2 regions of the Citrobacter sedlakii genome follow, and region 2 is predicted to be linked to the other one. Evidence: predicted binding sites of a transcription regulator. Region 2 holds the regulator's gene; the other holds the start of a gene.
The links. The regulator Fur, encoded in region 2, represses iron uptake genes when iron is present. The targets are predictions, from matches to a motif close to ATAATAATGAGAACNACTATCAA.
Positions count from the first base shown of each region.

Region 1: a site for Fur is predicted at 3,400-3,422, ahead of exbB (tol-pal system-associated acyl-CoA thioesterase). Genes of this name have one in related genera too.

Region 1 covers NZ_CP071070.1:3,970,540-3,980,413, forward strand. The annotation lists gene JY391_RS18835 (ESA_00282 family adhesion-associated protein) at 1-149, opposite strand, end outside; gene JY391_RS18840 (hypothetical protein) at 253-660, shown strand; gene JY391_RS18845 (cytoplasmic protein) at 660-1,082, shown strand; gene JY391_RS18850 (SDR family oxidoreductase) at 1,175-2,059, shown strand; gene exbD (TonB system transport protein ExbD) at 2,172-2,597, opposite strand; gene exbB (tol-pal system-associated acyl-CoA thioesterase) at 2,604-3,338, opposite strand; gene metC (cystathionine beta-lyase) at 3,589-4,776, shown strand; gene yghB (DedA family general envelope maintenance protein YghB) at 4,939-5,598, shown strand; gene JY391_RS18875 (AraC family transcriptional regulator) at 5,648-6,547, opposite strand; gene yqhD (alcohol dehydrogenase) at 6,739-7,902, shown strand; gene dkgA (2,5-didehydrogluconate reductase DkgA) at 8,007-8,834, shown strand; gene JY391_RS18890 (carboxypeptidase-like regulatory domain-containing protein) at 8,877-9,236, opposite strand; gene JY391_RS18895 (YgiQ family radical SAM protein) at 9,362-9,874, opposite strand, start outside.
Region 2 covers NZ_CP071070.1:3,137,664-3,147,537, reverse strand. The annotation lists gene chiP (chitoporin ChiP) at 1-666, shown strand, start outside; gene JY391_RS14995 (ChiQ/YbfN family lipoprotein) at 717-1,049, shown strand; gene JY391_RS14990 (MFS transporter) at 1,089-2,378, opposite strand; gene tcuB (tricarballylate utilization 4Fe-4S protein TcuB) at 2,433-3,572, opposite strand; gene tcuA (FAD-dependent tricarballylate dehydrogenase TcuA) at 3,559-4,962, opposite strand; gene tcuR (tricarballylate utilization LysR family transcriptional regulator TcuR) at 5,059-5,985, opposite strand; gene fur (ferric iron uptake transcriptional regulator) at 6,116-6,562, opposite strand; partial or broken gene JY391_RS23995 (fur leader peptide) at 6,555-6,640, opposite strand; gene fldA (flavodoxin FldA) at 6,844-7,374, opposite strand; gene ybfE (LexA regulated protein) at 7,525-7,818, opposite strand; gene ybfF (esterase) at 7,947-8,720, opposite strand; gene seqA (replication initiation negative regulator SeqA) at 8,910-9,455, shown strand; gene pgm (phosphoglucomutase (alpha-D-glucose-1,6-bisphosphate-dependent)) at 9,479-9,874, shown strand, end outside.

The sequences.
Region 1 (9,874 bases), 830 kb from region 2:
TCTTCCCCCTCGTCTTTGGTTAACGGCGGGAGTGGAACGTCGGGAGAATGTTCTTCGGCACCGCGCGGCTTATTAAACTCGCGTATTAAAAAAAGTATGGCTCCGATGAGCAATAGCAGAGTAATAACAGAATAAAAAATACTGTTCATAAAATGGCTCCATTTTTTTTGATTTTAAAATTACCCCATGTTATTGTCAACGCGACCTGTCAATAAGAATAATTATACAACTGATAATAAAGGATAATGTGACATGCTTCCCGAGCATCTTGTCCCGCCGCGTTTTCATCTGTCTGCGTCAGGCCAGACGGAAGGATCCGCAGAAAACGCTAATAATTTCACTCAGGGAAAGAAAAACCTTCGCGATTACGAAGCCGATATTTTAATTAGCGCGGCATCTACCGGGCAATCTAAAAATATGCTGCTCGAAGAACACGACCGCCATTTTAAAGAACGGCTGTGTCGGGTAGCAAAAATTGAAACCTTTGCCCGTGTGATTAATACCTTACAGGCGGAAGGTGACATTGATGCCCAGACCTTAAGTAAAATATTGGCTGACACCACCAACCATATTAATGAAAATGGCAACGAAATTTGGCTTAATTTAATTACGCGAGAAAAATCTTCCCCGATTTTTTATTCTCTGGATGATGAACAATGATCAAAGATGTTGAAGATAACAATGTCTATCTGGCTTTGGACGATAATAAAAGCGATCAATTTGTCTTAAAGCAGAATCTTGCGGCACTGGTCGCGCATAAGAATGCGCTGCTGGAAAACGTGGCGCAGGAAGCGACGTCCATTCCTGCGGCGCTGGTTCGGTTGAAGTGGCAGAACCGTCGGGAAATGTACGCGCTGCAAATTAAGGAAGAAATTTACGGCGCGGTGATAAATGCCCTTATTCGGCAACGCCCTGAATTACATGACAAAATCATGAGGCGTCTGGAAAGCCACTGGCAACAATTGCTGGATCGCGAAACGGCGACGCTGCGCCTGACGCGTAAGCTTGCCGAAGGTCGCTACCGCACGCTGAACATCACCAGCGTCGCGCTGGATGAACAACTCGTCGTAAAGAAAACGTAGCCTGTCCGAGCGATCAGGATCGTCCTGGTTCCCCCCGCTTTCCCGCATAGCGTCTACCCTTAAGGTATGATTAACCTGAAGGGAGAAATGGCATGTCGACTCTACAAGACCCCACCACACAGTACTACACCGGTGAATATCCCCAACAGAAACAGCCCGCGCCAGGCGTACAGGCGAAAATGACCCCAGTGCCTGACTGTGGCGAAAAAAGCTACGTGGGCAGCGGTCGCCTTAAAGATCGTAAGGCACTGGTGACAGGGGGCGACTCCGGCATAGGACGGGCTGCCGCCATTGCTTACGCGCGTGAAGGCGCAGACGTGGCGATAAACTATCTGCCAGCGGAAGAAGAGGACGCGCAACAGGTTAAAGCCCTTATTGAAGAGAGCGGGCGCAAAGCGGTGCTTATTCCCGGCGATCTGAGCGATGAATCCTTTGCCCGCTCGCTGGTACATAAGGCGCGCGAGGCGCTGGGGGGTCTGGATACGCTGGCGCTGGTCGCCGGTAAACAGGTGGCGATTCCTGAAATTAAGGACCTGACAAGTGAACAGTTCCAGAAAACCTTTGCGGTGAACGTGTTTGCGCTGTTCTGGATCACGCAAGAGGCCATCCCGTTGCTGCCGAAAGGCGCCAGCATTATCACCACCTCGTCAATTCAGGCGTATCAGCCAAGTCCGCATCTGCTGGATTATGCGTCGACTAAGGCGGCGATCCTTAACTACAGCCGGGGTCTGGCGAAACAGGTCGCCGGGAAAGGGATCCGGGTAAACGTTGTCGCGCCCGGCCCTATCTGGACCGCACTGCAAATCTCGGGCGGTCAGACGCAGGATAAAATTCCGCAGTTTGGTCAGCAGACGCCCATGAAGCGCGCTGGTCAGCCCGCGGAACTGGCGCCGGTCTATGTCTATCTGGCGAGTCAGGAATCAAGCTATGTGACCGCAGAAGTACACGGCGTGTGCGGCGGTGAGCATTTAGGCTAGTTAAGTACGGTAAACCATTGGCCTGATACGCGACGCGCCATCAGGCCATAAAAAAGCCGGGTAGCGGCTTTGCCTTACCCGGCCTACTTCTTCAGTCAGCGAAAAGCGACGGTTATTTCGCCTTCGCGACCTCTTCCCCGACCAGGCCAATCTTCAGATACCCCGCCTGATGCAACGTATCCATGACCTTCATCATGGTTTCGTAGTTCACGGTTTTGTCCGCGCGGAAGAAAATCGTGGTGTCCTTCTTCCCTTCCGTCAGGGCGTTAAGCTCAGCAATCATACTTTCTTCGGTCACCGGATCGTTACCGATAAACATGCTGTTGTCGGCTTTCACTGACAGATACACCGGTTTTTCCGGACGCGGCTGCGGCGTGCTGGAAGATGCGGGCAGATTCACCTTCACATCCACCGTCGCCAGCGGAGCCGCCACCATAAAGATGATCAGCAGCACCAGCATGACGTCGATAAACGGCGTCACGTTGATTTCATGCATTTCACCGTTATCGTCCAGGTTTTCGTTAAGACGCATTGCCATGAAACGTTATCCTACACGTAATTTCTGCGCGGTACGTACCGGATGCGCGGAGGCGCTTGCATCCAGGTCCAGGTCGCGGCTTTGCAGCAGCAACACCTGCGCGGCGATATCGCCGAGCGTTGCTTTCAGACCGCCAATCTGACGGGCGAAAATGTTATAGATGACGACGGCTGGAATCGCAGCAACCAGACCAATCGCGGTCGCCAGCAGCGCTTCAGCGATACCCGGCGCGACCACAGCAAGGTTAGTGGTTTGCGTTTGGGCGATACCGATGAAACTGTTCATGATACCCCATACGGTACCGAACAAACCGACAAACGGGGAGATCGCCCCGATGGTCGCCAGGTAACCATTTCCGCGTCCCATCTGACGTCCTGCCGCCGCAACGCGACGCTCAAGGCGAAAACCGGTACGCTCTTTGATCCCTTCGTTGTCTTCGCTGCCTTCAGACAGCTCCAGCTCGTTCTGCGCTTCGTTGAGCAACTGGGTACTCAGGCTTTTCGCGCCGAACTTAGCGGCAATATCGCTTGCCTGATCCAGAGAGCGGGCTTCCGCCAGCAGTTGCTGTTCGCGCTTCAGGCGACGCTTCTGGGAGAAGAAATCCACGCTTTTACTGAAGAAGATAGCCCAGGTGACCACTGACGCCAGAATCAGACCAATCATCACGCACTTCACTACGATATCGGCGTGCTGATACATACCCCAGACGGAGAGATCCGTCTGCATCAAATTATTACCCACTCTGTATCTCCAGGACGCAAATCACAAAATCTGAGCATAATAATATCAAAACGACGTCGAATTGATAGTCGTTCTCATTACTATTTACATAGTGCCGCACCTTTGGTTTCTTTTCCTTGCGCTTACGCAGTAAAACATCACGAGCGGAGAATTTGGGAAAATATTGTGCTTTATATAAGAGGACGGGATGCGCATTTTGTCATTCGTGGTAGTTTAGACATCCAGACGTATAAAAACAGGAAAAACTGACATGGCAGATAAGCAACTGGAGACCCGACTGGTCAGCGCGGGACGCCGTAAGAAGTACACGCTCGGCTCCGTCAACAGCGTGATTCAGCGCGCCTCATCGCTGGTCTTCGACACCGTCGAAGCCAAAAAACACGCCACCCGTAACCGTGCAAACGGCGAACTGTTTTACGGACGTCGCGGCACGCTCACACATTTCTCACTCCAGGAAGCGATGTGTGAACTGGAAGGCGGCGCCGGATGCGCGCTGTTTCCCTGCGGCGCTGCGGCGGTCGCCAATACCATTCTGGCGTTTGTGGAACAAGGCGATCATGTGCTGATGACCAACACCGCCTATGAACCGAGTCAGGATTTCTGCCGCAAAATCCTCGGCAAACTTGGCGTGACCACCAGTTGGTTCGATCCTCTCGTCGGCGCGGATATCGCAAAGCATATTCAGCCCAACACCAAAGTGGTGTTTCTGGAGTCGCCCGGCTCCATTACGATGGAAGTGCATGATGTTCCGGCGATCGTCAGCGCGGTAAGAAGCGTCGCGCCGGAGGCCATCATTATGATCGATAATACCTGGGCGGCGGGGATCCTGTTCAACGCGCTCGACTTCGGTATCGACATCTCTATACAGGCCGCGACAAAGTATCTGGTTGGTCATTCAGACGCGATGATCGGCACGGCGGTCGCTAATGCCCGCTGCTGGGATCAACTGCGTGAAAACGCCTATCTGATGGGACAAATGGTCGACGCCGACACCGCTTATATCACCAGTCGCGGACTGCGCACGCTCGGCGTGCGTCTGCGTCAGCACCATGAAAGTAGCCTCAGGGTTGCCGAGTGGCTGGCCGCGCATCCTCAGGTGGCGCGAGTGAATCACCCGGCCCTGCCCGGTAGCAAAGGTCATGAATACTGGAAACGAGACTTTACGGGCAGCAGCGGGCTGTTCTCGTTTGTGCTGAACAAAAAGCTGACCAACGAAGAACTCTCCGCCTATCTGGATCACTTTAGTCTGTTCAGCATGGCCTACTCGTGGGGCGGCTTTGAGTCGTTGATTCTGGCGAACCAGCCGGAACAGATTGCGGAGATCCGCCCGCAAGGCAACGTCGATTTCGACGGCACGCTCATCCGTTTGCATATTGGTTTAGAGAATGTTGACGATCTGATTGCAGATTTAGCCGCCGGTTTCTCCCGCATCGTATAATATTGACGCCAATGGACATGAATGCAGACACATCGACCGAAATTGTCTGCATTTGTTGCGCCTCGGATCAAGGCATCCGGGCCTGTAAGGGAGTATAATGGGTAAATTAAGCGCCCATTCCGTTCGGCTCAGGGGCGTAAACGCTGTTCCACAGGAAAGTCCATGTCTGTCATTCAAGATATTATCGCTGCGCTCTGGCAACACGATTTTGCGGCGCTGGCGGATCCCCATATTGTTAGCGTCGTCTACTTTGTGATGTTCGCCACGCTGTTTTTAGAAAATGGCCTGTTACCGGCCTCATTCTTGCCTGGCGACAGTTTGCTGCTGCTGGCGGGCGCGCTGGTTGCGCAAGGGGTGATGAGCTTTGTCCCGACGCTGTTCATTCTGACGACCGCCGCCAGCCTGGGCTGTTGGCTGAGCTATATTCAGGGACGCTGGCTGGGCAATACCAAAACGGTAAAAGGCTGGCTGGCGCAGTTGCCGGTGAAATATCACCAGCGCGCGACCTGCATGTTCGACCGCCACGGCCTGCTGGCGCTGCTGGCTGGCCGTTTTCTGGCCTTCGTGCGTACCCTGCTGCCAACCATGGCGGGCATTTCCGGGCTTTCCAACCGCCGCTTCCAGTTCTTTAACTGGCTGAGCGGGCTGCTGTGGGTCGGCGTGGTCACCAGCTTTGGCTACGCGCTGAGCATGATCCCGTTTGTGAAGCGTCACGAAGACCAGGTGATGACTTTTTTAATGATCCTGCCGATCGTCCTGTTAGCAGCGGGTTTACTGGGCACGCTGGTCGTGGTGATCAAAAAGAAATACTGCAACGCCTGAATGCTGAATGCCGGATAGCGCTTCGCTTATCCGGCGTGGAACAGGCAAGTTAACTTCCTTGTAAAGTGCGGATCCGCGCCGCATCTTCTCCCGGCGTGACGCCGAAGTAGCGCTTAAACTCGCGGCTGAACTGCGACGCGCTTTCATAACCCACCCGCATCGCCGCCGCGCTGGCCTTCATACCGTCGTGAAGAATCATCATCCGGGCCTTATGCAGCCGATACGTTTTCAGGTACTGCAACGGTGATGTGCTGGTCACCGACTTAAAGTTATGGTGAAACGCCGACACGCTCATATTGGCCTCCGCCGCCAGTTGCTCGACGTTCAGGCTCTCGGTGTATTTGTTCTCAATGCGCTTTATCACCCGGCTAATCAGGCTGAAATGGGTTTGTCGGCTCACCAGCGCCAACAGCGCGCCGCCACGTGGTCCGGTCAGCACGTGATACAGAATCTCACGGATAATCTGTTTCCCTAAAATACGCGCGTCGAGCGGTCGCTCCATCACGTCCAGCAGGCGTTCCGCCGCGCACAGGATCTCATCAGACAGCGTTGCAGAGTTAATCCCGCTTGCCGCCATCGACGGCTGAAAACGTTCATCCTCGCCGATGTCCATCAGCAGTTCCTGTAACTGCAGCATGTCGACGTTAATGCGAATGCCAGCCAGCGGCACCTCCGGCGTCGCATAGGTTTCACATTCAAACGGCAACGGCACCGTCAGCAGCAGATATTCATTAGCGTCATAACGGAAAACGCGCTCGTTGATATAACCAATTTTATGGCCCGAAAAGAGAAATATGATGCCGGGATCGTACATCACCGGCGTGCGCGGCCCCGGCTCAGTGCCGTACAGCAGGCGGATGTCCGGCAACCGCTCCCCCTGGTTTTTCTCACTATCTTTCAGATGCTTAATTTTATCTGTCAGCAACAGACAAATCTCTTCACGGTTCATGACGGCTTATTTTCGCAACGAGTATCGATGAATTGATTGTGCGCAAATTTAGTGTTTTTCTCCAGCGCTCTGGAGGAATAGGCAAAACATTGGCAGAAATGAGCATTGAGAGGCAGCGTGGGGACGCCCACAATGTTTCCATCAGGCAGACCGACGCCTGCCCTCTTTTTACCCACATAAGGGAACGAGCAATGAATAACTTTAATCTGCATACCCCAACCCGCATTCTGTTTGGTAAAGGCGCGATTGCCGACCTGCGCGATCAAATCCCACAGGACGCGCGTGTCATGATCACCTATGGCGGCGGCAGCGTGAAAAAGACTGGCGTGCTGGCTCAGGTTCAGGATGCGCTGAAAGGCATGGACGTGCGTGAGTTTGGCGGCATTGAGCCAAACCCGTCTTATGAAACCCTGATGAACGCGGTGAAAATCGCCCGCGAAGACAAGGTCACCTTCCTGCTGGCAGTGGGCGGCGGTTCGGTGCTTGACGGCACCAAATTTATCGCCGCGGCGGCACACTATCCGACAGACATTGACCCGTGGCACATTCTGCAAACCAGCGGCAGCGAGATTAAAAGCGCCATCCCGATGGGCTCCGTGCTGACGCTACCCGCCACCGGTTCTGAATCCAACAAAGGCGCGGTGATTTCGCGCAAAACTACCGGTGACAAACAGGCGTTTCATTCCGAACACGTGCAGCCAGTCTTCGCCGTACTGGATCCGGTATACACCTACACCCTGCCGCCGCGCCAGGTGGCGAACGGCGTAGTTGATGCCTTTGTCCATACCGTTGAGCAATACGTGACTTATCCGGTTGACGCCAAAATTCAGGATCGCTTTGCGGAAGGCATCCTGCTGACGCTGATCGAAGACGGTCCGAAAGCGCTGAAAGAGCCGGAAAACTACGATGTGCGCGCCAACGTGATGTGGGCGGCGACGCAGGCGCTGAATGGTTTGATTGGCGCAGGCGTACCGCAGGACTGGGCCACCCATATGCTCGGTCACGAACTGACGGCGATGCACGGTCTCGATCACGCCCAGACGCTGGCGGTGGTGCTGCCCGCGCTGTGGAATGAAAAACGCGACACCAAACGCGCCAAACTGCTGCAGTATGCTGAACGCGTGTGGAACATCCGCGAAGGGTCTGACGCTGAACGTATTAATGCCGCTATTGCGGCGACGCGCAACTTCTTCGAGCAGCTTGGCGTACCGACACGCCTTTCCGGCTACGGTCTGGATGGCAGTTCTATCCCGGCGCTGCTGGCGAAGTTAGAAGAGCACGGTATGACGCAACTCGGTGAAAATAAAGACATTACACTTGACGTCAGCCGCCGTATTTACGAAGCCGCGCGCTAAGCTTTTTTCGCCTCTGCCTTTCGTTTTTGGACATTTCGTCCAGACTTAAGTCACACCGCATCACCGGAGGCTTCCTCCGGTGATGAGCACATGAAGGAGGAAAAATGGCAAACCAAACCGTAATTAAGCTTCAGGATGGCAATGTAATGCCCCAGTTGGGGTTAGGCGTATGGAAAGCCGGTAACGACGAGGTCGTCTCCGCCATTCATAAAGCACTGGACGTCGGCTACCGCTCAATAGACACCGCCGCCGCATACAAAAATGAAGACGGCGTGGGCAAAGCATTAGCCAGCGCTGGCGTTCCTCGCGATGAACTGTTCATCACCACCAAGCTGTGGAATGACGATCAAAAACGTCCGCGTGAAGCCCTGCAGGAGAGTCTGGAAAAACTTCAGCTCGACTACCTTGATCTGTATCTGATGCACTGGCCGGTTCCGGCAATCGATCATTACGTTGACGCCTGGCAGGGTATGATCGATCTGCAAAAAGAGGGGTTAATCAAGAGCATCGGCGTCTGCAACTTCCAGGTCAATCATCTGCAACGACTGATCGATGAAACGGGCGTCACGCCGGTGATCAACCAGATCGAGCTGCACCCGCTGATGCAACAGCGCCAGCTTCACGCCTGGAATGCGACGCATAAAATCCAGACGGAATCCTGGAGTCCGCTGGCGCAGGGCGGCGAAGGCGTTTTCGATCAGAAAATCATTCGCGATCTCGCGGACAAGTACGGTAAAACCCCGGCGCAGATCGTTATCCGCTGGCATCTGGACAACGGCCTGGTGGTGATCCCGAAATCGGTCACCCCGTCGCGTATTGCCGAAAACTTTGACGTCTGGGATTTCCGCCTTGATAAAGACGAACTGGGCGAAATTGCCAAACTGGAGCAAGGCAAGCGGCTCGGTCCAGACCCGGATCAGTTCGGCGGCTAATCTTCCTTCCCAGCCCGGTGTTCTGCCGGGCTTTTTCTGCGCCTATGACCCGAACGAGCAGGCCATCTCACCGGGTGTGGCCGGGACTCTGCAAACAACCTTTAACACGTCGCCCTCAAGCTCGAACGGCCCACCGACGCCCCCGCCGGTCTCCGCTTCGTATGCCTTACCGTTGGCATTCACCTGCAGCGAGGTAGCGTAAAACCAGTCCATTGGACCTATCGGCAGAAAAAAGGCCCATTCGTGTTGGGGCGGAAAGGCAAAACGCCCCTCTTTATCTGATAAGGTCGTAACCGGCTTCTCAGCATGGCTCGCCAGTACGACTGTTGCACCGCTAACTGGCTTGCCGGCGCTGTCGATCAGCCGTCCTTCCACTTCCGGCTGCGTCTGGCGATGTATCATGCAACCAGATTGCAGCAAGGCGATCGCAATTATCCCTGCCAGCATCCCTGCTTTCATCTCTGCGTCTCCGCCCTATGGGCCACGGTTTTCCTGGCCCGACAAACGCGCGTCATCGGGCACTCAGATTAACGCCCCGCGACCTTGCCGCGTTTTTTGTTCGCCGCCGGGGTCTGACGCTGATGCGACACTGGCGTATGCTTGGTCAACGCCGGACGAGTATGCCGGTTCTGACGACGCGCCTCGCGCATCTCTTCGATCGTTGGCGCCGGAACCAGACATTCGCGACGCCCGCCGATCAGATGCTTTTTGCCCATCTCTTCCAGCGCCTGACGGATTAGCGGCCAGTTAGCCGGATCGTGATAGCGCAGCAGCGCTTTATGCAGACGGCGCTGCTTATCCCCCTTCGGCACCACCACATCTTCACTCTTATAGCCAATTTTACCCAGCGGGTTTTTGCCGGTGTAATACATGGTCGTCGAGTTAGCGAGCGGCGACGGATAGAAGTTCTGCACCTGATCGAGACGGAAGCGATGTTTCTTCAGCCACAGCGCCAGATTCACCATATCTTCATCGCGCGTACCGGGGTGTGCGGAAATAAAGTACGGGATCAGATACTGTTCTTTGCCCGCCTGTTTCGA
Region 2 (9,874 bases):
GATCAGTACTTCGCGAAAGCCAGCTATAAGTTTGATTTAGGCGGCAACCCGCTGACGACCAGCTACCAGTTCTACGGTGCGCGTGACAAAGTGGATGACCGTAGCACAAACGATATTTACGACGGTACGGCCTGGCTGCAGGCGTTAACCTTCGGCTACAAGGTCGCGGAAGTGGTTGACCTGCGACTGGAAGGCACCTGGGTGAAAGCGGAAGGGCAGCAGGGTTACTTCCTGCAGCGTATGACCCCGACTTATGCTTCCTCCAACGGTCGTCTGGATATCTGGTGGGATAACCGTTCTGACTTCAACGCCAACGGCGAAAAAGCGGTCTTCTTCGGCGCGATGTATGACCTGAAAAACTGGAACCTGCCAGGTTGGGCAGTGGGGGCGTCTTATGTGTATGCCTGGGATGCGAAGCCGTCCACCTGGCAGAGCAATCCTGATGCGTACTACGACAAAAACCGCACTATCGAGGAATCATCTTACAGTCTGGATGCGGTCTATACCCTGCAGGACGGACGCGCCAAAGGCACCATGTTTAAACTGCACTTCACTGAGTATGACAACCACTCCAACATCCCAAGCTGGGGCGGTGGTTACGGCAACATCTTCCAGGATGAGCGTGACGTGAAATTTATCGTCATTGCCCCGTTCACCATCTTCTAATGCCCATACGCGGCGGGCCATGCGCCTGCCGCACCGTTGAGGACTGTTCTATGAAAAAACTGATACTCATCGCCGTGATGGCTTCGGGACTGGTGGCCTGCACAACGACGACGGCGCCAAAAGAAGACAGCCGTCTGAAAGAGGCGTACAGCGCCTGCATCAATACAGCGCAGGGATCGCCAGAAAAAATCGAAGCCTGCCAGAGCGTTTTAGCGGTGCTGAAGAAAGAGAAACAGCACGAGCAGTTTACCCGTCAGGAAAGCGTTCGCGTACTGGATTACCAGCAGTGCATACAGGCGACGCGTACCGGTAACGATCAGGCGGTAAAAGCCGATTGTGACAAGATCTGGCAGGAAATCCGCAGCAACAATAGCGCCAAATAACCCAGGGGGCGGAGAGGGTCTCCGCCCCTGTTTTCTGGCTTAATTCTCCACGGGGTGGTAACTGCGGCTCAGGCGAACAAACAGCATAGCCGTCGCGGCGAAACCACATAGCGCTGCGCACATCAGCCACCATCCTGGCGAACTTTTATCACCGGTCATCTCAACCAACGCGGTAGAAATTGCGGGAGTCAGCCCCCCAAAAATGGCCGTCGCAAGGCTGAACGCCAGCGAAAACCCCACCGTTCGTACGTAGACCGGCATCACTTCGGTCAGCGCGGCGACCATCGCGCCGTTATACATGCCAAAAAAGAACGAGAACCACAGCAGCACCAGAGTCATACGGGTGAAATCCGGCGCGGCGGTCAGCCAGTGCATCACCGGCCAGGTCGTGATGAGCGCAAGCAGAGTAATCCCCATCAACACCGGACGACGGCCGATTTTATCGGAGATCGCGCCGCCAATAGGCAGCCAGATAAAGTTAGAAATCCCGACCAGCATGGTGACTATCAGGCTGTCACGCGCGCTCAGATGCAGAACGGCACGGCCGTAGGTGGGCGTATAAACGGTAATAAAATAAAAAGTGGTGGTGGTCATTGCCACCAACAGCGTACCAGCGGTGACAATGCGCCAGTTTTTCGCAATGGTGGTCAGTATTTCCCGGGTATCGGGGCGGTGCTTACGCTGGATAAAGGCTTCGGTTTCTTGTAGCGAACGGCGCAGTACAAAAATGAGCGGAATGATCATGCAGCCAATAAAGAACGGAATGCGCCAGCCCCATTCAGAGATTTCATCGTGCCCGAGCGTGACGTTCAGACCGTAGCCGATCAGCGCAGCCACCACAATCGCCACCTGTTGGCTGGCCGACTGCCAGCTGGTATAGAAACCTTTATTGCCCGGCGTGGCGATCTCTGAAAGATAAACGGAAACGCCGCCCAGCTCCACGCCGGCGGAAAATCCCTGCAACAGTCGGCCCAGCAGCACCAGCACTGGCGCCAGTACGCCAATGGTCTGGTAGCCAGGCACGAGGGCGATCAGCAGCGTACCGCAACCCATGACCGCCAGCGTTACCATTAACCCTTTACGGCGGCCAATTCTGTCGATATACGAACCCAGCACAATCGCCCCGACGGGACGCATCAAAAAGCCGGAGCCGAAGACGGCAAACGTGAGCATTAAAGAGGCGAATTCGCTTTCTGCCGGGAAAAACGTTTTCGCAATATAAGTGGCGTAAAAACCAAACAGAAAAAAGTCGAACTGCTCAAGAAAATTACCGCTGGTTACCCGCAGTATTGCGCCGAACGTGCCGGCGCGCGATGGTTGTTGGCTCATGGGATTGCTCTCCACTGTCTTATCGTAATAGTTATTGAGGTAAGATGTTGCGGGTCAGTCGCCTGCGACCCCCGCCTGTTTTCCGCGCCGCTTCTCGATAGCCCATTTGAGTAACGAAGCGCAGCGGTAAAATCCGTGGGCAAATTTTCCGTACGGGAGGGTTAAAAAGAGCGCCATTACCACGCCAAGATGGACAGCAAGCAGAACGCCCATCCACGTGGAATCCCTCCCTGCCAGCAGTCCCAGCCCTGTCAGGCTGGTCAACAGCAACAGCAAAATAAAACCGCGATCCATCGGTTTTTGTCGCGCGTCACCGTGCAGCGGCGAGCGCTTTACGTTCAGCCACAGCAAACCCGCAGGACCGATAATCAGACCTATCCCCCCGAGGGTGCCGAGGAGCACCGGCACGCTGAAAAACGGATAAGGGGCTTCCCACCCGGCAAAATAGTGATAGCCGGTCGCCACCATGGTGGCGGCGAAGCAGAGCATAAAACCGTAGAAGGTAAAGTGATGGAAGCGACGGCGCAGCAATGTAAAGGCATCATCGGCTTCGTTACACCCTTTGCCGTGTCCGCCGTCGAGGTACTTCAGCGTCAGGGCATTGTGCGTCGCTTCGGCAATCTCCACGGGCTGCGGCGCGCCGGGGGAGATCTCACGCCAGAAGCGGATCACGCCAGCCATCAACAACCCCATCGCCAGAATAAAGACGGAACCAAACATCCAGGCCAGCAGGTTATGCGGGAATATCTGGTAGAAGTCGCCAGCCAGCGGCGGGTGCAGCAAGGAGCCTTTCAGACTCATCGCCAACAACAGGAAGAAAATCAGCGCAAAGACCAGCGTTAGCGCGACGGTCATGCCCGCCCGGCGATACAACGCGCCAAACGCGGCGGGCCGGGCATAATGCTGATAGGTTTCGAGGCGCACTTCCGCCATCGCTTTCGGTACGTTAATGGCGAACTCATGAGGGGGCGCGTACTGACAGGCGTGCAGACAGGCGCCGCAGTTATGGCACAGGTTAGCCAGGTAGTTGATGTCCGCTTTGCCAAACTCAAGACGTTGAGTCATCGCCGGAAAGACGGCGCAAAAGCCTTCGCAGTAGCGGCAGGCGTTACAAACCTGCATCACCCGTTCCACTTCGGCTTCCGGTTCGGTAATGATTTGTGCCTCAATAATTAATTTCTCAAGCTGCTTCATGGTGCGCCTCCTTACGTGCGGCCTGGGCGGCTTCTTTACCGGCAATGCAGCCAAACGTGGTGCCAATCGACATGCCAACGCCAGCGGTATAGCCTTTGCCCAGCACATTGCCCGCCATCATTTCTCCGGCGACAAACAGGGTACGACTGGGTTTTCCGGCGAAATGCACCGCCGCGCGCTCGTTCACTTTCAGGCCGAGGTAAGTAAACGTGATCCCTGGCCGCAGGGCGTAGCCGTAATAAGGCGGCGTATCGAGAGGGCGTGCCCAGTGCGTTTTCGGCGGCGTTAACCCGCTGGTGGCGCAGTTATCCAGGACGGTGTGATCAAAGTGTCCAGGCTGGCAGGCCTGGTTGTATTGCCTGACGGTAGCGCTAAAACGTTGTGCATCCAGCCCCAGTTGGCAGGCCAGCTCTTCCAGCGTATTGGCCTGCGCGCCGGGGAATACCGGTGGCATAAAGTGACCAATGGCTTTGCTGTCGATAATGGAATAACCAATTTGCCCCGGCTGTTGGGCGACCAGACGCCCCCAGATGGCATAGCGTTTCGGCCAGAAATCTTCGCCTTCGTCATAAAAACGCGCTGCGTCGCGGTTGACCACCACGCCTAAAGAGACGCAGTCCACTCGCGTGCAGATCCCGCCGTCATACAGTGGCGCGCGGGCATCAATCGCCACGCAGTGCGACTGGGATGGATCGCCAATGATGTCGGCGCCGGCATCGATCATAAATTTAAGCAGGACACCCTGATTAAAGCGGGTGCCGCGGATGAGAAAATTATCGGCGGGCCATTCCCCACGCGCGTTTTGTCCCCAGGCTTCCCGTAGCCATTCGCGATTGGACTCGAAACCGCCAGCGGCGAGTACACAGGTTCTGGCCTCGATGCGTTCATCGCCCGCCAGCGCGGCGACAAACTCGCCGTCATGTAACTGCAGCGCCTGTACCGGCGTGTTATAGCGGATGGTGACGCCGAGCGCCTCCGCGCTGCGATAATAGGCGTTGACCAGTGCCTTGCCGCCGCCCATGAAAAAGGCGTTCGTACGCGCAACGTGCAGTGCGCCTGATAACGGTGGCTGAAAATTCACACCGTGTTTGCGCATCCAGTCACGGCACTGCGAAGAGGTGCGGATCACCAGTCGTGCCAGCGCTTCGTTGGTATTGCCTTCCGTTACCCGCCAGAGATCCTGCCAGTACTCTTCTTCGGGATAACGGTCGACCAGCACATCCTGCGGCGCATCATGCATACAGCGCAAATTACGGGTGTGCTGTGAATTGCCACCGCGCCATTCGCGCGGCGCCGCTTCCAGCAGCAGCACCGACGCACCGGCCTCCCGGGCGGTTAAGGCGGCACACAGCGCGGCATTGCCGCCGCCAATCACCAGAACATCAACCATCGTAGACTCCATTACGCTTTAACAAATGTTAAATTTGTAATGAAAATGTATACGCATGGGTTGTAGGGGCGCTATGAGGTACTGCTAAAACCCTCTTTAGTTAACGTAAAGGGTGGCGCCTGGCCAGCGGTCAGCCTCAACCAGTTCACGCATCACTTTACCCAGCACGACGCGAGCTGCCAGCCCCGCCGGGGTCAGTTCGTCATCCGATAAACTGACCAGAAAGTTGGGACGGCTGAGGACCGGATTATGGACGCCGATCACGCGCAGGTCGTCCTGGTCCAGTCGGGAAATCGCCGCGCCAGGTTGTAGGGTGGCGCCCAGACCGTCGCGGACCGCCCGCATCAGTAGCGTCAGACCGTCAATTTCCGCAACGATATCAACCTGCAGCGCGTGCTCTTGTGCGATAGCCTCCAGTCTGCCGCGCAGACCGTGGCCCTGACTGGGCATCACGAGGGGAATATTCGCCAGTTGAGCAGGCATGATGTTGTCTTCAGGGAATATAGCCAGCAGGGGGTGGGGGCCGATCAGAAACAGCCGCTCTTCCAGAACCGGCTTCGCGCTCCAGCGCAGGATCTTCTCTTTCTGAAAGACGACCGCTAAATCAAGCTGGCGGGTGTTAATCATCCGCTCAAGATTGCCGGAGAGACTCTCCACGACGTGCAGCCGCACGTCAGCGTAGCTTTCCCGCATGGCGTTAATAAACGGAATGCCCAACACCGATGCCGTACTGGGCGCCATACCGACGCTAACGTGGCCGGATAACCGCGCCTCACGCGCAGCAAGAATGGCGTCGTCGGCATGCCGTAGCGCCAGTTGCGCCTGAGAATAAAAGGCCAGCCCCGCGTTAGTGGGCGTGACGCCGCGCGACGTTCGTTGCAGCAGGCGGATGGCGAGTTCACTTTCCAGACGTGTCATTTGTTGGCTCAGCGCCGAGACGCCAATGTCGAGATCCAGCGCGGCGCTACCCATGCTGCCGGTTTCAACAATACGAACAAAATAACGTAACTGGCGAAGTTCCATTTCGATTCTCCGGACAGGTCAGGGAAGGGAATTTTTACATTAAAACAACACGGGCGGGGAGGGAAGGAAAACGGCGGGATCGCGCCCACAAAAAAGCCAGCCCGCAGGCTGGCTTTCATCAAGCGTAAAATTATTTGCCGTCGTGCGCGTGTTCATCTTCGCGGCAGTCGCCTTCGGCGCAATGGCCATAGAGATAGAGGCTGTGGTTCGTTAAACGAATACCGTGCTTCGCCGCAATCTCACGCTGACGGGCTTCAATCGAATCATCACTAAATTCAATCACTTTGCCACAATCGAGGCAAATAAGGTGATCGTGATGATGCTGCTGGGTCAGCTCAAAAACGGATTTGCCGCCTTCAAAATTGTGGCGGGTTACGATACCGGCGTCATCAAACTGGTTCAGCACGCGATAGACGGTCGCCAGACCAATTTCTTCACCCATGTCGATCAGTCGTTTGTATAAATCTTCCGCACTGACGTGATGGTTATCCGGTTCCTGAAGCACTTCCAGAATCTTTAAACGTGGAAGCGTTACTTTCAGGCCAGCCTTCTTTAATGCGGTATTGTTGTCAGTCATGCGGAATCTGTCCTGTTGCTAAACGATTCACTTCATACGAGAAGTGACAGAAATTGCATTCGAGATAATGCCTCTCATTATAGGACTGCCATCCTTAAATGAAAACTGCAAGCCTCGGGCAAATGTTAATAAAAACGTGGTATTGCCTGGAAATGAGAGCGCCACCTAATAACTCCCGCACATTGTACAGGGATGGGCAAGAAAGTTACAAATTTGTAGCAATTATTTTGATTGGTTTTGTCTATTGATGCGGCGCAAATGGTCTTTGCGCCGCACGGTCATCAGGCGTTGATGATTTCATCCAGGTGCAGTTCTTCAGAAATCTGCTTAACCCATTTCTCAACGCGCTCGGCGGTCAGTTCTGGCTGGCGATCTTCGTCAATGGCCAGACCGACAAAGTGATCGTCATCGGCCAGGCCTTTCGACGCTTCAAAATGATAACCCGCGGTCGGCCAGTGACCGACGATGGTCGCGCCACGCGGCTCAATGATGTCGCGGATAGTACCTAACGCGTCGCAGAAATATTCCGCGTAATCTTCCTGGTCGCCGCAGCCGAACAGCGCCACCAGCTTACCGTTGAAATCAATCTCTTCCAGAGTCGGGAAGAAGTCGTCCCAGTCACACTGCGCTTCGCCATAGTACCAGGTCGGGATACCAAGCAGCAGGATGTCATAGCCTTCAAGATCTTCTTTGCTGCTTTTTGCAATGTCATGCACGTCGGCAACATCTTTACCAAGCTGTTTTTGAATCATTTTTGCGATATTTTCGGTGTTCCCGGTGTCGCTGCCGAAAAAAATGCCAGTGATTGCCATGAGTAAAGTAACCTCTTGAAACTTATTGAAATGGTGGGGGCAAATTGCCCACAGATAAGGGCAATCATAGCAGAACAGTCAGGTATGCGGAAATAGCAAACGCACGCGAGTGCACTCCCTGCTACATGATAGTGATAAATTGTGCGGGTTTCAGACTGAACCCTGGCGTCGCAACGTCGCCAGTTGGCTCATCAGGATTTCTTCGATCAGCTCGCTGCGGCTGATGTCGCGCGATTCCGCCAGTTCATTCAGGGCGTCGACGGCTTCCGCGTTGAGCTTAAGTTCAACACGTTTCAGGCCACGAACTTTGTCGCGTTTAAGCTGGTTGCGCTTGTTAATGCGCAGCTGTTCATCGCGTGAAAGCGGATTGGTTTTAGGTCGTCCCGGGCGACGCTCGTGCGCGAACAGATCTAATGTCGTACGGTCCGTTTGTTCTTTGGCCATGATTTTGGTGACTTCGGGGAAACAATCAGCCAGGCCTCTGCCCGGATGGATAGCGCGCCATCATACATCAGCGGATGGGGCACGCCAACGTTCGCGCGCGCAATCGCGCGCGGACGCTGAGTTTTTAATCAGTTTGCGCTGTCGTTCAGATAACGACGAATGGCGCGCAGCACTGCGTCAGGTTTTTCGGCATGAACCCAGTGGCCTGCGCCCGCGATGACATGCGCGCGCGCCTGTGGGAATTGCGCGAGCAGGTCGTCGCGATACGTCTCGGTGACGTAAGGGGAATTGCCGCCAGGGATAAACAACGCCGGGCGATCCCAGGCTGGAATCGGCTCCCAGCCGACAATATGCGGATACTGATCCCACAGCACCGGCACGTTAAAGCGCCATTCGCCGTCAACGTACGACTTCAGCAGAAACTGAATCACGCCCTCTTCTCTGAGATGGTCGCGCATGACGGCAGCCGCCTCCTTGCGCGTCGTGGCCTGAGACGCCGTCACGGCGTTGATCGCCGCGAAAATCTCATCGTGGCGTCGTACCTTATAATCTACCGGGGCGATGTCGATCGCCACCAGACGATCGATGCGTTCCGGAGCCAGCGCGGTCAGGGCCATCACCGCCTTGCCGCCCATCGAGTGGCCAATAAACGTGGCTTTTTCGATCTGCTGCGCATCCAGAGTGTCGAGCAGATCCTGCGCCATCGCCGGATATGTCATCAGCGGATCGCGGGGCGAGAGGCCGTGGTTACGCATATCAACCTGGAGGATATCGTGATCGCTGACCAGCTCGCGGGCCAGCACGCCGAGATTGTCCAGGCTGCCAAACAGACCGTGAACGAGGACGATGGGAGAATTATTGTGCAGGTTTTGTGCAGTTTGCGCTCGGATATTCAATTTCATGGCAAAGTTCTTTTTTTCGCTCTGTCGGGTTAGGGTATTATGTTGACCATTCTGCCACTGGGCTGCAACTGATACGGTTTACTCCGAGTTTTTTGTTCAGCCAGGTTTGACGCTATCCGCTGTTGGGATTTGCTCCTATAATTCCAACGATTTGTATTCAGATCAGTTATGACACCGCACTGGATTAAGATGAAAACGATTGAAGTTGATGATGAACTCTACAGCTATATTGCCAGCCACACCAAGCATATCGGCGAGAGCGCGTCCGACATTTTACGGCGTATGTTGAAGTTTTCCGCCGCATCGCAGCCCGTCGCGTCGGCGACAAAAGAGGCACGCGCCGCGCAGCCTGTGAGCGCAGAAGTGAAACCCGTCAATCCCGTCAAAGACAAAGTGCGCGCTATGCGTGAGCTGCTGCTGTCCGATGAATATGCGGAACAGAAAAAAGCGGTGAATCGCTTTATGCTGGTGCTGTCTACACTTTACTCACTGGATCACCAGGCGTTTGCCGATGCCACCGACTCGCTGCATGGTCGCACTCGCGTCTATTTCGCGGCGGATGAACAGACGCTGCTGAAAAACGGCAATCAGACCAAGCCGAAACATGTGCCTGGCACGCCGTACTGGGTGATCACGAACACCAACACCGGCCGTAAATGCAGCATGGTCGAACACATCATGCAGTCAATGCAATTCCCGGCGGAATTGATTGAGAAGGTTTGCGGAACAATTTAATGCTTGCATAAAAGGACCAGGCAATGGCAATCCACAACCGTGCAGGTCAACCTGCGCAACAAAGTGATTTGATTAACGTCGCCCAACTGACGGCGCAATATTATGTACTGAAACCCGAGGCAGGGAATGCCGAGCACGCGGTGAAGTTCGGTACCTCCGGACACCGCGGCAGTGCAGGTCGTCATAGCTTCAACGAGCCGCACATTCTGGCGATTGCCCAGGCTATCGCCGAAGAACGTGCGAAAAACGGTATCACCGGCCCTTGCTATGTGGGGAAAGATACCCACGCGCTGTCCGAACCGGCGTTTATCTCGGTGCTGGAAGTGCTGGCGGCCAACGGTGTCGACGTGATTGTTCAGGAGAACAACGGTTTTACCCCGACGCCTGCGGTGTCGAACGCTATCCTGGTTCACAATAAA